Regions from separate parts of the Variovorax sp. FW301-JW7 genome, predicted to be linked through region 1. Evidence: riboswitches for the same ligand, from Rfam matches in the RefSeq annotation. Region 1 holds a riboswitch; the other holds the start of a gene.
The links. A riboswitch is a leader RNA that binds a small molecule or an ion and turns the genes downstream of it on or off. The one in region 1 is predicted to bind glycine.
Positions count from the first base shown of each region.

Region 2: another riboswitch for glycine. It lies ahead of gcvT (glycine cleavage system aminomethyltransferase GcvT); the one in region 1 lies ahead of AC3WQM_RS12345 (D-amino acid dehydrogenase).

Region 1 covers NZ_JBYTBC010000004.1:103,690-109,531, reverse strand. The annotation lists gene rfbC (dTDP-4-dehydrorhamnose 3,5-epimerase) at 1-152, opposite strand, end outside; gene rfbA (glucose-1-phosphate thymidylyltransferase RfbA) at 149-1,036, opposite strand; gene rfbD (dTDP-4-dehydrorhamnose reductase) at 1,076-1,966, opposite strand; gene rfbB (dTDP-glucose 4,6-dehydratase) at 1,963-3,042, opposite strand; glycine riboswitch at 3,160-3,250, shown strand; glycine riboswitch at 3,295-3,401, shown strand; gene AC3WQM_RS12345 (D-amino acid dehydrogenase) at 3,493-4,800, shown strand; gene AC3WQM_RS12340 (RtcB family protein) at 4,820-5,842, opposite strand, start outside.
Region 2 covers NZ_JBYTBC010000003.1:230,115-235,956, reverse strand. The annotation lists gene AC3WQM_RS09570 (MFS transporter) at 1-755, shown strand, start outside; gene AC3WQM_RS09565 (L,D-transpeptidase Cds6 family protein) at 1,016-1,498, shown strand; gene AC3WQM_RS09560 (hypothetical protein) at 1,594-2,130, shown strand; glycine riboswitch at 2,162-2,252, shown strand; glycine riboswitch at 2,265-2,369, shown strand; gene gcvT (glycine cleavage system aminomethyltransferase GcvT) at 2,417-3,589, shown strand; gene gcvH (glycine cleavage system protein GcvH) at 3,661-4,032, shown strand; gene gcvP (aminomethyl-transferring glycine dehydrogenase) at 4,094-5,842, shown strand, end outside.

The DNA.
Region 1 (5,842 bases):
GAATGGTTGTCCTGCACGAAGTCGACCTTCGATCCGACCGCATCTTCGAAGGCACGCTGATTGAAGCTCTCGTAGAAAAACCCTCTGGCATCGCCGAAGACCTTCGGCTCGATGATCAAGACGTCGGGAATCTCGGTTTGGATGACCTTCACGAACGCACCTCTTCGGCCAGCAGGTGCTTCAGGTACTTTCCGTAGCCGTTCTTCTGCAGCGGTGCAGCCAGCTTTTCGAGTTGCTCGCGATCGATGAAGCCATTGCGCCACGCGATCTCTTCAGGACACGCGATCTTCAGCCCCTGTCGATGCTCCAGCGTCGCAATGAACTGGCCGGCTTCTAGCAGGCTCTCGTGCGTGCCGGTATCCAGCCACGCATAGCCGCGCTGCATGATCTGCACATTCAGCTGGTTGAGGTCCAGATAGGCTTGGTTGACGGCCGTGATTTCCAGCTCGCCGCGCTCGCTGGGTTTCACGGCCTTGGCAATGTCGACGACCTGGTTGTCGTAGAAGTACAGGCCGGTCACCGCGTAGCTGCTCTTGGGCTTGACAGGCTTCTCTTCAATGCTGCTGGCCTTGCCGTTGGCATCGAAGGCCACCACACCATAGCGCTCCGGGTCGTGCACGTGGTACGCGAACACGGTCGCACCGCCCTGCTTCGCATCGGCATCCGACAGCAGGTGCACGAAGTCATGCCCATAGAAGATGTTGTCCCCCAGCACCAGCGCGCTCGGCGAATTGCCCACGAACTTCTCGCCGATGATGAAGGCTTGCGCCAGGCCATCGGGACTCGGTTGCACCGCGTACTGCAGGTTCATGCCCCACTGGCTGCCATCGCCCAGCAATTGCTGGAAGCGCGGCGTGTCCTGCGGCGTGCTGATGATCAGGATGTCGCGCATGCCGCCGAGCATCAGCGTGCTCAGCGGGTAGTAGATCATCGGCTTGTCGTACACCGGCAAGAGCTGCTTGCTCATGGCGAGCGTGGCCGGGTGCAGGCGGGTGCCGGAGCCACCGGCGAGGATGATGCCTTTGCGTTGCGTCATGGGAGTCTTCTTCTGTGAGGGGCAGGAAAAATCAGTCGGTCAGAGCGTCTCGCGCAGCATGCGCGCCACGCCTTCCTGCCAGGGCGGCAGGCGCAGGCCGAAGGTGGTCTGCAGCTTGGTGGTGTCGAGCCGCGAGTTGTGCGGCCGCGTCGCGGGCGTCGGGAAGGCGCTGGTGGGCACGGCCTCCACCGCCTGCGGGCCGGCCTTGAGTTCGACGCCGGCCTGCTGCGCCATCTCGAGCACGAAGCGCGCGTAGCCGTGCCACGTGGTCTCGCCGCCGGCGATGGCGTGGTACAGCCCGGCCTTGGCCGGGTCTTGCAACGTGGCGCGGATGGCATGCGCGGTGATGTCGGCCAGCAGCTCGGCGCCGGTTGGCGCGCCGAACTGGTCGTCGATGACCGTGAGCTTGTCGCGCTCCTTGGCCAGCCGCAGCATGGTCTTGGCGAAGTTGCCGCCGCGCGCGGCGTACACCCAGCTGGTGCGAAAGATCAGGTGCTTCGCGCAATGCTTCGCCACCAACTGTTCGCCTTCGAGCTTGGTCTGGCCGTACACGCTGAGCGGACCGGTCGCGTCGTCTTCTTTCCAGGGCTCGGTGCCGCTGCCGTCGAAGACGTAGTCGGTGGAGTAATGCACCATCAGCGCGCCGATCTGCTGCGCGGCCTCGGCCACCACGCCAGGCGAGGTGGCGTTGAGCTTGCGCGCGAAGTCGGGCTCGCTCTCGGCCTTGTCGACGGCGGTGTGCGCGGCGGCATTGACGATGACGTCAGGGCGCACGGCCAGCACCGTGGCGGCCAGCTGCTCGGGACGGCTGAAGTCGGCATGGAAGTCGGTGCTGTCGAAATCCAGCGCGACCAGTTCGCCGAGCGGCGCGAGGCTGCGTTGCAGCTCCCAGCCGACCTGCCCACCCTTGCCAAGCAGCAGCAGCTTCATGCGCCGGCCTTCGCCGTCGTGGCGTCGTACTGCTTCTCGACCCACTCGCGGTACGCGCCGCTTTGCACGTTGCGCACCCACTCGCCGTTCGCGAGGTACCACTCGACGGTCTTGCGGATGCCGGTGTCGAAGGTCTCGGCAGGCTTCCAGCCAAGCTCGGCCTCGAGCTTGCGTGCATCGATGGCGTAGCGGCGGTCGTGGCCCGGGCGGTCCGTGACGTAGGTGATCTGTTCCTTGTACGGTTTGCCGTCGGCGCGAGGGCTCAGCTCGTCGAGCAACGCGCACACGGTGTTGACGATCTCGATGTTGGGCTTCTCGTTCCAGCCGCCGACGTTGTAGGTCTCGCCGAGCTTGCCGGCCTCGAGCACGCGGCGGATGGCGCTGCAGTGGTCCTTCACGTAAAGCCAGTCGCGCACCTGCATGCCGTCGCCGTACACGGGCAGGTTCTTGCCGGCCAGTGCGTTGACGATCATCAGCGGGATCAGCTTCTCGGGGAAGTGGAACGGGCCGTAGTTGTTCGAGCAGTTGGTGGTGACCACCGGCAGGCCGTAGGTGTGGTGCCAGGCGCGCACGAGGTGGTCGCTGGCGGCCTTGCTGGCCGAGTACGGGCTGTTGGGCTCGTACTTGTTCTCTTCGGTGAACGCCGGGTCGGTCTTGGAGAGCGAGCCGTAGACCTCGTCGGTCGACACATGCAGGAAGCGGAAGGGCGCCTTCTGGTCGGCCGGCAGGGCGTTCCAGTAACCGCGCACCGATTCGAGCAGGCGGAAGGTGCCGAGCACGTTGGTCTGCACGAAGTCTTCCGGGCCGTGGATCGAGCGATCGACGTGCGATTCCGCGGCAAAGTTCACGACGGCACGCGGTTTGTGCTCGGCCAGCAGGCGGTCGAGCAGTGCGCTGTCGCCGATGTCGCCTTGCACGAAGACGTGGTTCGCGTTGCCCTTGAGCGATGCGAGGGTCTCGAGGTTGCCTGCGTAGGTCAGCTTGTCGAGGTTCACGACGGGCTCGTCGCCCTGCGCGATCCAGTCGAGTACGAAATTGGCGCCAATGAAGCCTGCGCCGCCGGTAACCAGGATCATGGAGTCCCCACCTGTAGAAAAAAGTTTGCTTTACCGAAAATCAACATTCAATTATCCCATCGGTGTGAAGTGCCGATGTACAGGGCTTGGCCGGCTTGCGGGGCCCGCCTACAATCGCCAACAATTGCAGGAGAGCGGGCCTCCACGGAGGCCCTACCGAAGGCGCAAACTCCCATAAACGCTCAGGTCGGCCCGACGACATTCCAGGCAACGCCACGGAATTTCGGCAAGGGGTCAGTACTGCACTCATCGATACAGCCGTCTGGAGAGCCGCCACGCCATGTGGCGCACCGAAGGAGCAAACCCGCTGCGGGTGCAGCAGGGTGAATCTCTCAGGTACCGAGGACAGGGGGAGCGGCAACTTGGACAACGGTCGTCCGGTTGCTTGCTATTTTTTCAATAGCGCTCCACGCCCGCCGTTCAAGCGCTGCAAACTCAAAGGTACTTGCAATGCGTGTGATCGTTCTTGGCGCCGGCCTGCTCGGCGTGACTTCGGCCTACTACCTCCAGCAACTCGGCCACGAGGTGACCGTGATCGACCGGCAGGCCACCCCGGCCGCCGAAACCAGCTTCGCCAACGGAGGCCAGATCTCGGTCAGCCATGCCGAACCCTGGGCCAATCCGAGCGCGCCGCTGAAGGTGCTGCAGTGGCTTGGCAAGGAAGATGCGCCGCTGCTGTTTCGCATCCGCGCCGACATGCGCCAGTGGCTCTGGGGCCTGCAGTTCCTGCGCGAATGCACCCCCGCGCGCACCCGCCACAACATCGAACAGATCGTTCGTCTCGGTACATACAGCCGGGAAATGTTGCAGCAATTGCGTCGAGACACCGGCCTGAACTATGACCAGCGCACGCAAGGCATCCTGCACTTCTACACGACGCAAAAAGAATTCGACGGCGCCCTCGCGCCCGCCGAGCAGATGCGTGCCCTGGGCTGCGAGCGGCTGGTCATCTCGGCCGACGAGGCCATCAAGATCGAACCCGCCCTCGCCCACATCCGCCCCCAACTCGCCGGCGCCACGTACACCGCCGAAGACGAATCGGGCGACGCCAACCGCTTCGCACGCGAGCTCGTGAAGCTGGCCGAGGCGGCCGGCGTGAAGTTCCTCATGAGCCACACGGTGACCGCGCTGCGCGAAGCCGGCGGCAGCATCGACCACGTCGAGGCGACCGACAACGAAGGCCGCTTCCAGCGCATCCGCGGCGATGCCTTCGTGCTTGCGATGGGTTCGCTGAGCCCGCTGTACGCCGCGCCGCTGGGCATCCGCCTGCCGATCTACCCGGCCAAGGGCTACTCGGTGACGCTGCCCGTGAAGGACGCATCGAAGGCGCACCAGGTCTCGCTCACCGACGACGAATACAAGCTGGTGTTCTCGCGCTACACGTCGGAGTCGGGCGACCGCCTGCGCATTGCCGGCACGGCCGAGCTCAACGGCTACGACCGCGACCTGAACCGGGTGCGCTGCGAAGCCATCGTGCGGCGCGTCGAAGAACTCTTCCCCGGCGCCGGCGACACCGAGCGCGCGCAGTTCTGGACCGGCCTGCGCCCGGCCACGCCGAGCAACGTGCCGCTGATCGGCAAGACCAAGCTGCCGAATCTGTTCCTCAACACCGGCCACGGCACGCTCGGCTGGACGCACGCCTGCGGCTCGGGCAAGTCGATCGCGCGCATCGTGAGCGGGCTGGCGCCCGAGGTCGACTTCGCGTTCGCCGGCATGCCGGCGAACGCGCCGCGTGCCGTGCAACCCGCACTGGGCTGACACGACACGCGCCCCTGGGTCACGCCTTGAACGTGACCCAGGGCTTGAGCCGCACGGCGCAGCGGATGAGCCCTGCACTTTCCTGCGCCTCGATCACCGCGCCGATCGGCTTGTAGGCCTGCGGCGCCTCTTCGATGCGGCGCTCTTCGCGCAAGGTCACACACTGCCAGCTGGCATCGGCGTCGCCGGGCGCGGGCCGCATCGCGCGCACTTCCTGCCGACGCATGCGCCGGCCGGCGCCATGGCTGCACGACCACAGCCAGTCCTCATGCCCCAGCCCGGTCGCGAGGTACGAGTGATCGCCCATCGACCCGGGAATCAGCGCCAGGTCGCCCGCGTGCGCCGGCGTCGCGCCCTTGCGATGGATGTTCATACCGTGCTCGCGCAGCACCACGTTGTGCGGCACGTCGACCACCAGCGTCGACGCCGTGGCGCCCAGCAGCTCGGCGAAGTCCTTGCGCACCAGCTCGGCCAGCACGACGCGGTTGGCCCACGCGTAGCGCGCGGCCACGCCCATGGCTTCGAGGTACTCCTGCGCCTGCGGCCCGGCCAGGCCGTACAGCCCGCTCTTCGGATGGCGCAGGCCCTGCGGCCACTCGGCCCGTGCGCGGTCCATCCATCGGCCGCCGACATGGAACCCGATGTCGCGCGAGCCGCTGTGGATCATCACGACGACCTCGCCCGCCTTGAGCCCTGCGCGGTACGCCGCGTGTCGGTCCATCACCTGGTCGACCACCTGCAGCTCGACGAAGTGGTTGCCGCTGCCCGGCGTGCCCAGGCACGGATCGCGGAACACCTCGTGGCGCGCGCCGGTGTAGGCCGGCGGTGCGTGCCGCGATTGCCCGCCGAAGCTCGCCAGGCCGATGCACGCGCCGATCTCGGCCTGCAGCCGGTCGCGGTCGCAGGCCGCCCAGAGCCCGTCATTGCGCACGGCGTCCAGGAACGCGGCCGGCCCTTCGTCGAACAGCGCGCGAAACGCCGCCGTGTGCACCGGCACGTCGCGCCCGTTGTCGAGCAAGCTGCGCGTGAGCCGCGCGAGCAA
Region 2 (5,842 bases), on a different contig from region 1:
CGGCCACGGTCGTCGGCGGCGGCAGCCTGTCGCGCAGCTACCTGCTGGGCATTCCCGCAGTGGCGATGGGCGTGGTGTGGGTCGCGGCGAATGCACGGCGCAGCGCGGCCGCCCACCACGCGGCCACCGCGGCACGGGCCGCGCAGGCCCGCGCCCAGGTGCTGAAGCCGCACAACGACTGGCGCGCCTTCAGCCTGCTGGTGGCGACCATCGTGGGCTGGTCGATCCCCTACGTCACGGTGCTGTCGATGCTCTCGCTGCGCATCACGCGCGACCTGCACGGCAGCACCTTCCAGGGCGCCGCGGCGCTCACCGCCTTCACCGCCGCGGGGGCCGTGGGCACGCTGGCCGGCGGCTGGCTCGGCGACCGCATCGGGCGCATGGGCACGATCCGCTGCGGCTACCTGCTCGCGCTGCCGGCCATGGCGGGCCTCGTGCTCGCGTCGACGCCCGGCGCGGCGCTGGCCTGCACCGCGTGGCTCGGCATGAGCATGTTCCTGCCCTTCGCCGCGCAGGTGACGCTCGCGCAGGACTACCTGCCGCGCAACCCGGCCACCGCCAGCGGCATCACGCTCGGGCTCGCACTCTCGGTCGGCGGGCTGGTGTCGCCGCTGTTCGGCCTGCTGTCGGATGCACGCGGGCTCGGCGTGACGCTGACGGTGGTGTTGTGCGTGCTGTGCGTCGCGACCGTGCTCGCCTTGCGGCTGCGCAATCGCACAGTGCAGGTGATGGCGGGCGAGGCTGCGGCGGCCTGAGTTGAGTTCCGTTCCCGCGCAACGGCAGCGCCCACCGTGCACAGGGCACTGGGTGCTTCCCGCAGCGAAATCAAGGAGGAGCCGAAGGCGGGGGACATTCGCGGAGGGAAGCACCCGGTGGCCTGTGCACGCGCCCTGAACCACGGACCACCGAAATCCGTGGGCGATTCCACGCCGCACGCGCTCTCTTTCACTGCCAGAATCGACGCAAGCTTCGACGTCGAGCCTGACAGACAAGAAGAAGGAAAGAGAAGGACGCCATGCACCGAATCGTCGCCCAGGGCAGCAGCCTTGTCGCTGCCGGCTTGCTGGCCACCGCCGGTATCGCGGCCACGCCGGCCGCCGCGCCCGTTGCAGCCGTTGCACCAGCAGCCGCCCCCGCCAATCCCACCAATCCCGTCACCCACCTCGCCGAAGTGGAAAGCGCCGTGCGCGCCTGGGCTGCCGCCTGGTCCGCGCGCGACGTCGAGCGCTACCTCGCGGCCTACGCGGCCGACTTCACCCCCGCGCGCGGCCAGACCCGCGAGCGCTGGGAGGCCGACCGGCGCGCCCGCATCACGGGCAAGTCGCGCATCAGCGTGGGCATCGAGGGGCTGGTGATCAGCGTCCAGGGCACCTCGGCCAGCGCGCAGTTCCGGCAGGTCTACCGCGCCGACGCGCTCACCGAGACCGACCGCAAGACCCTCGAGCTGCAGCGCGTGGGCACGCGCTGGCTGATCCGCAAGGAGAGCGCGGGCAACTGACGCGCCCCCCTTGTCCCTGTAAGGCAAATGGTTCACGAAGATGTCACCACTTGCAACGATGCTGCTGCCTTCGACCTCCGAAAGCTGTGGCCGCCATGTTCCCCACCAAGACCGAGAAGGCACGCGACGAACTCCAGGCCGGGCAGCGCACGCTCAGCCAGCGTGAGCGCGCCCTGCTGCTCATGGCCGACGGCCGGCGCTCGCTGACCGACTTCAGCCCGCTGTTCCCCAGCCGCGTCGAGGCCGAGCAGGCGATCCAGGGGCTGATGCAGCGCGGCTACCTGCAGGTCGCGCGCCCGGTCGCGCCGCCTCCCGCAGCGGCCCCCACGCCCGTCCCCGCCGCCGAGCCGATCCAGGTCGCCACCTCGGCCGACAGCTTCGACGGCAAGCGCTCGCTGGCCACCACGCGCATGTTCCTGTTCGACATCTGCGAGCGCATGTTCGTGCGCCGCGACCCGCGCTTCGCCAACCAGATGCGCGACGCCCTGCGCGAGGCCCGCGACCGCGAAGCCATGCTGACCATCGCCGCGCTGATGCTCTCCGAGATCGAGAAGGCCGCCGGCCCCGAGCGCGCCGACTCGCTGCGCGAGCGCATCGACAAGCTGCTGCCGCCGGCCGAAACCGTGCACTGAGCCGCCAGCCCCGGCCCCGCGATCCACTACACTCGCCGGGTCAGGAGAGAGCCCCGCGCGACGGGGCCGCCGAAGGCGCAGGGGTTCCCCGAACGCTCAGGCAAAAGGACTGACAAGACGCCGGCAACCACCGGCGTTTCCTTGCTGGAGAGAGGCCGTGGCATTGCACACGGCCCACCGAAGGAGCAAACCCCGATCGTGGGGCGAATCTCTCAGGTAAAGCGGACAGCAGGGGTGGCCCGTGGCGTTGCAGCCATGGATTTCGACTGCCCCTTTGGAGTGCCCCGTGGCCGCTTCCTCCGCTTCTGACGCCCAACTTCTCAAGACCCCGCTGTACGACCTGCACGTGGAGCTTGGCGCCCGCATGGTGCCCTTCGCCGGCTATTCAATGCCCGTGCAGTACCCCGCCGGCCTCATGGCCGAGCACAAGCACACGCGCGACGCGGCCGGCCTGTTCGACATCTCGCACATGGGCCAGCTGCGCCTGGTCGGCCCCGATGCCGCCGCCGCCTTCGAAACCCTGATGCCCGTCGACGTGATCGACCTGCCCGCCGGCAAGCAGCGCTACGGTCTGCTGCTGAACGACGAGGGCGGCATCCTCGACGACCTGATGTTCTTCAACGAAGGCAACGGTTCGCTCTTCGTGATCGTGAACGGCGCCTGCAAGGTGGCCGACATCGCCCACATCCAGGCCAGGATCGGCGCGCGCTGCGCGGTGCAGCCCCTGCCCGACCACGCCCTGCTCGCACTGCAGGGCCCGCAGGCCGCAGCCACGCTGGCGCGCCTGTCGCCCGGCATCGAGCGCTTCGTGTTCATGACCGGCGGCGCGGTGCAGATCGGCGGCATCGCGGCCTTCGTCACCCGCAGCGGCTACACCGGCGAAGACGGATTCGAAATCTCGGTGGCTGGCAAGGACGCCGACGCCCTCGCCCGCCTGCTGCTCGCGCAGCCCGAAGTGAAGCCCGTCGGCCTGGGCGCGCGCAACTCGCTGCGGCTCGAAGCCGGCCTGTGCCTGTACGGCAACGACATCGACACCACCACCACGCCGGTCGAAGCCTCGCTCAACTGGGCGATCCAGAAGGTGCGCCGCGCCGGCGGTGCGCGCGAAGGCGGCTTTCCGGGCGCGGCCAAGGTGCTGGCCCAGCTGGCCGCCGTCGCCTCGGGCGCGGCCGGCCACACCGACCACAAGACGCTCACGCGCAAGCGCGTCGGCCTCGTGGCACTGGAACGCATTCCGGTGCGCGACGGCACGCTGCTGCAGTCGCTCGAAGGCCACGACATCGGCGCCGTCACCAGCGGCCTGCTCGGCCCCACGGCCGACCGCTGCGTGGCCATGGGCTACGTAGCCGCCGCCTTCGCCGAGCCCGGCACGCGCGTGCAGGCCATCGTGCGCGGCAAGCCGGTGCCGATGGAAGTCTCGACCATGCCTTTCGTGCCGACCCGCTACTACCGCGGCTGACCGACACTGAACCCCGCAGACCCGGCTAGGCTCTGCACCCCGATTCCATTTTTTCCACGAGGAGTTTTTTCATGAGCATCAAATACACCAAGGACCACGAATGGGTGGCGGCCGAAGGCGGCGCCGCCACCGTCGGCATCACCGTGCATGCGCAGGACGCGCTGGGCGACGTGGTGTTCGTCGACCTGCCTGAAGTGGGCAAGACCTTCGCGCAAGGCGAGGTCGCCGGTGTGGTCGAGTCGGTGAAGGCCGCCGCCGATGTGTTCATGCCCGTGTCGGGCGAGATCACCGAAGTCAACGAAGCGCTGCGCGCCGACCCGTCGCTGGCCAACAGCGACCCGCTGGCCGCCGGCTGGTTCTTCAAGGTCAAGCTGAGCGAGCCCGCGCAGCTCGACGCCCTGCTCGACGCCGCCAGCTACGACAAGTTCGCCGCCGAATCCTGATCCGCTGAACAGCAGCCGTTTCCTCGCACCTTCGTTCCTTCTCCCCCGAGCCTTCACCGCCATGCCGATTCCCGCCCTTCCCTCTTTGCAAGAACTAGAGAACGCCGAAGAATTCCTCGCCCGCCACATCGGCATCGATGCGGCGGACGAGGCGCGCATGCTGCCGGTGATCGGCTCCGAAACGCGCGCGGAGCTCATCGACGGCATCGTGCCGGCGGCCATCCGCCGCGCCCGGCCGATGCGCCTGCCCGCGCCGGTCACCGAGGCCGACGCGCTGGCCGAGCTGAAGACGCTGGCGTCGAAGAACAAGGTGTTCAAGAGCTTCATCGGCCAGGGCTACTACGGCACGCACACGCCGGGCGTGATCCTGCGCAACATCCTGGAGAACCCCGCCTGGTACACGGCCTACACGCCCTATCAGGCCGAGATCTCGCAGGGCCGCATGGAAGCCTTGCTCAATTTCCAGACGATGGTGTGCGACCTCACGGGCATGGCCATCGCCAACGCCTCGATGCTCGACGAGGCCACGGCCGCCGCCGAGGCCATGACGCTCGCCAAACGCAGCGTGAAGAGCAAGAGCAACGTGTTCCTGGTGTCCGGTGACTGCCACCCGCAGACCATCGAAGTCATCAAGACCCGCGCCGCCCCGCTGGGCATCGAAGTCAAGGTGAGCACCGTGTCGGAAACGCTGCCGCACCTGATGGTGAGCGGCGAGTTCTTCGGCGTGCTCGCGCAGTACCCGGCCACCACCGGCCACGTGCACGACCTGCGCCCGCTCGCCGGCCACGCGCACCAGTGCGACGCCGCCTTCATCGTCGCGGCCGACCTGCTGGCGCTCACGCTGCTGGTCGCTCCCGGCGAGTTCGACGCCGACATCGTCTGCGGCACCACGCAGCGCTTGGGCATGCCGCTGTGCAACGGCGGCCCGCACGCCGCCTACCTGGCCTGCCGCGACTCGTTCAAGCGCTCGCTGCCCGGTCGCCTCGTCGGCGTGAGCGTCGACACGCACGGCCAGCCCGCCTACCGCCTCGCGCTGCAGACGCGCGAGCAGCACATCCGCCGCGAGAAGGCCACCTCCAACATCTGCACCGCGCAGGTGCTGCCGGCCGTGGTCGCCAGCATGTACGCCGTGTACCACGGCCCCGACGGCCTCACGCGCATCGCACAGCGCGTGGCCGTGCTCACCGCCATCCTCGCCAAGGGTCTGTCGCAGATGGGCCGCGAGCCGGTGAACACCACCGCCTTCGACTCGCTGACGATCCGCACCGGCGACGACACGGCCGCGATCATCGAGCGCGCGCAGACCGGTGGCGTCAACCTGCGCCAGCGCCTGCAGCAGCACCTGGGCATCTCGCTGGACGAAACCACCACGCGCGCCGACATCGAAACCCTGTGGGCCCTGTTCGTGCCCGCCGGCACTGCGATGCCGCGCTTCGACGACCTGGCCGCCAACACCACGCCGCTGATTCCCGAGGACCTGCGCCGCACCAGCGCCTTCCTCACGCACCCGGTGTTCAACACCCACAAGAGCGAGACCGCGATGCTGCGCTACATCCGCAGCCTGTCGGACAAGGACCTCGCGCTCGACCGCAGCATGATCCCGCTGGGCAGCTGCACCATGAAGCTCAACGCGACCAGCGAGATGATCCCCATCACCTGGCCCGAGTTCGCCAACATCCACCCCTTTGCGCCCGCCGACCAGCTGCAGGGCTACGCCCAGCTCGACGCGCAGCTGCGCGCCTGGCTGTGCGAGGCCACCGGCTACGCGGGCATCAGCCTGCAGCCCAACGCGGGCTCGCAGGGCGAGTAC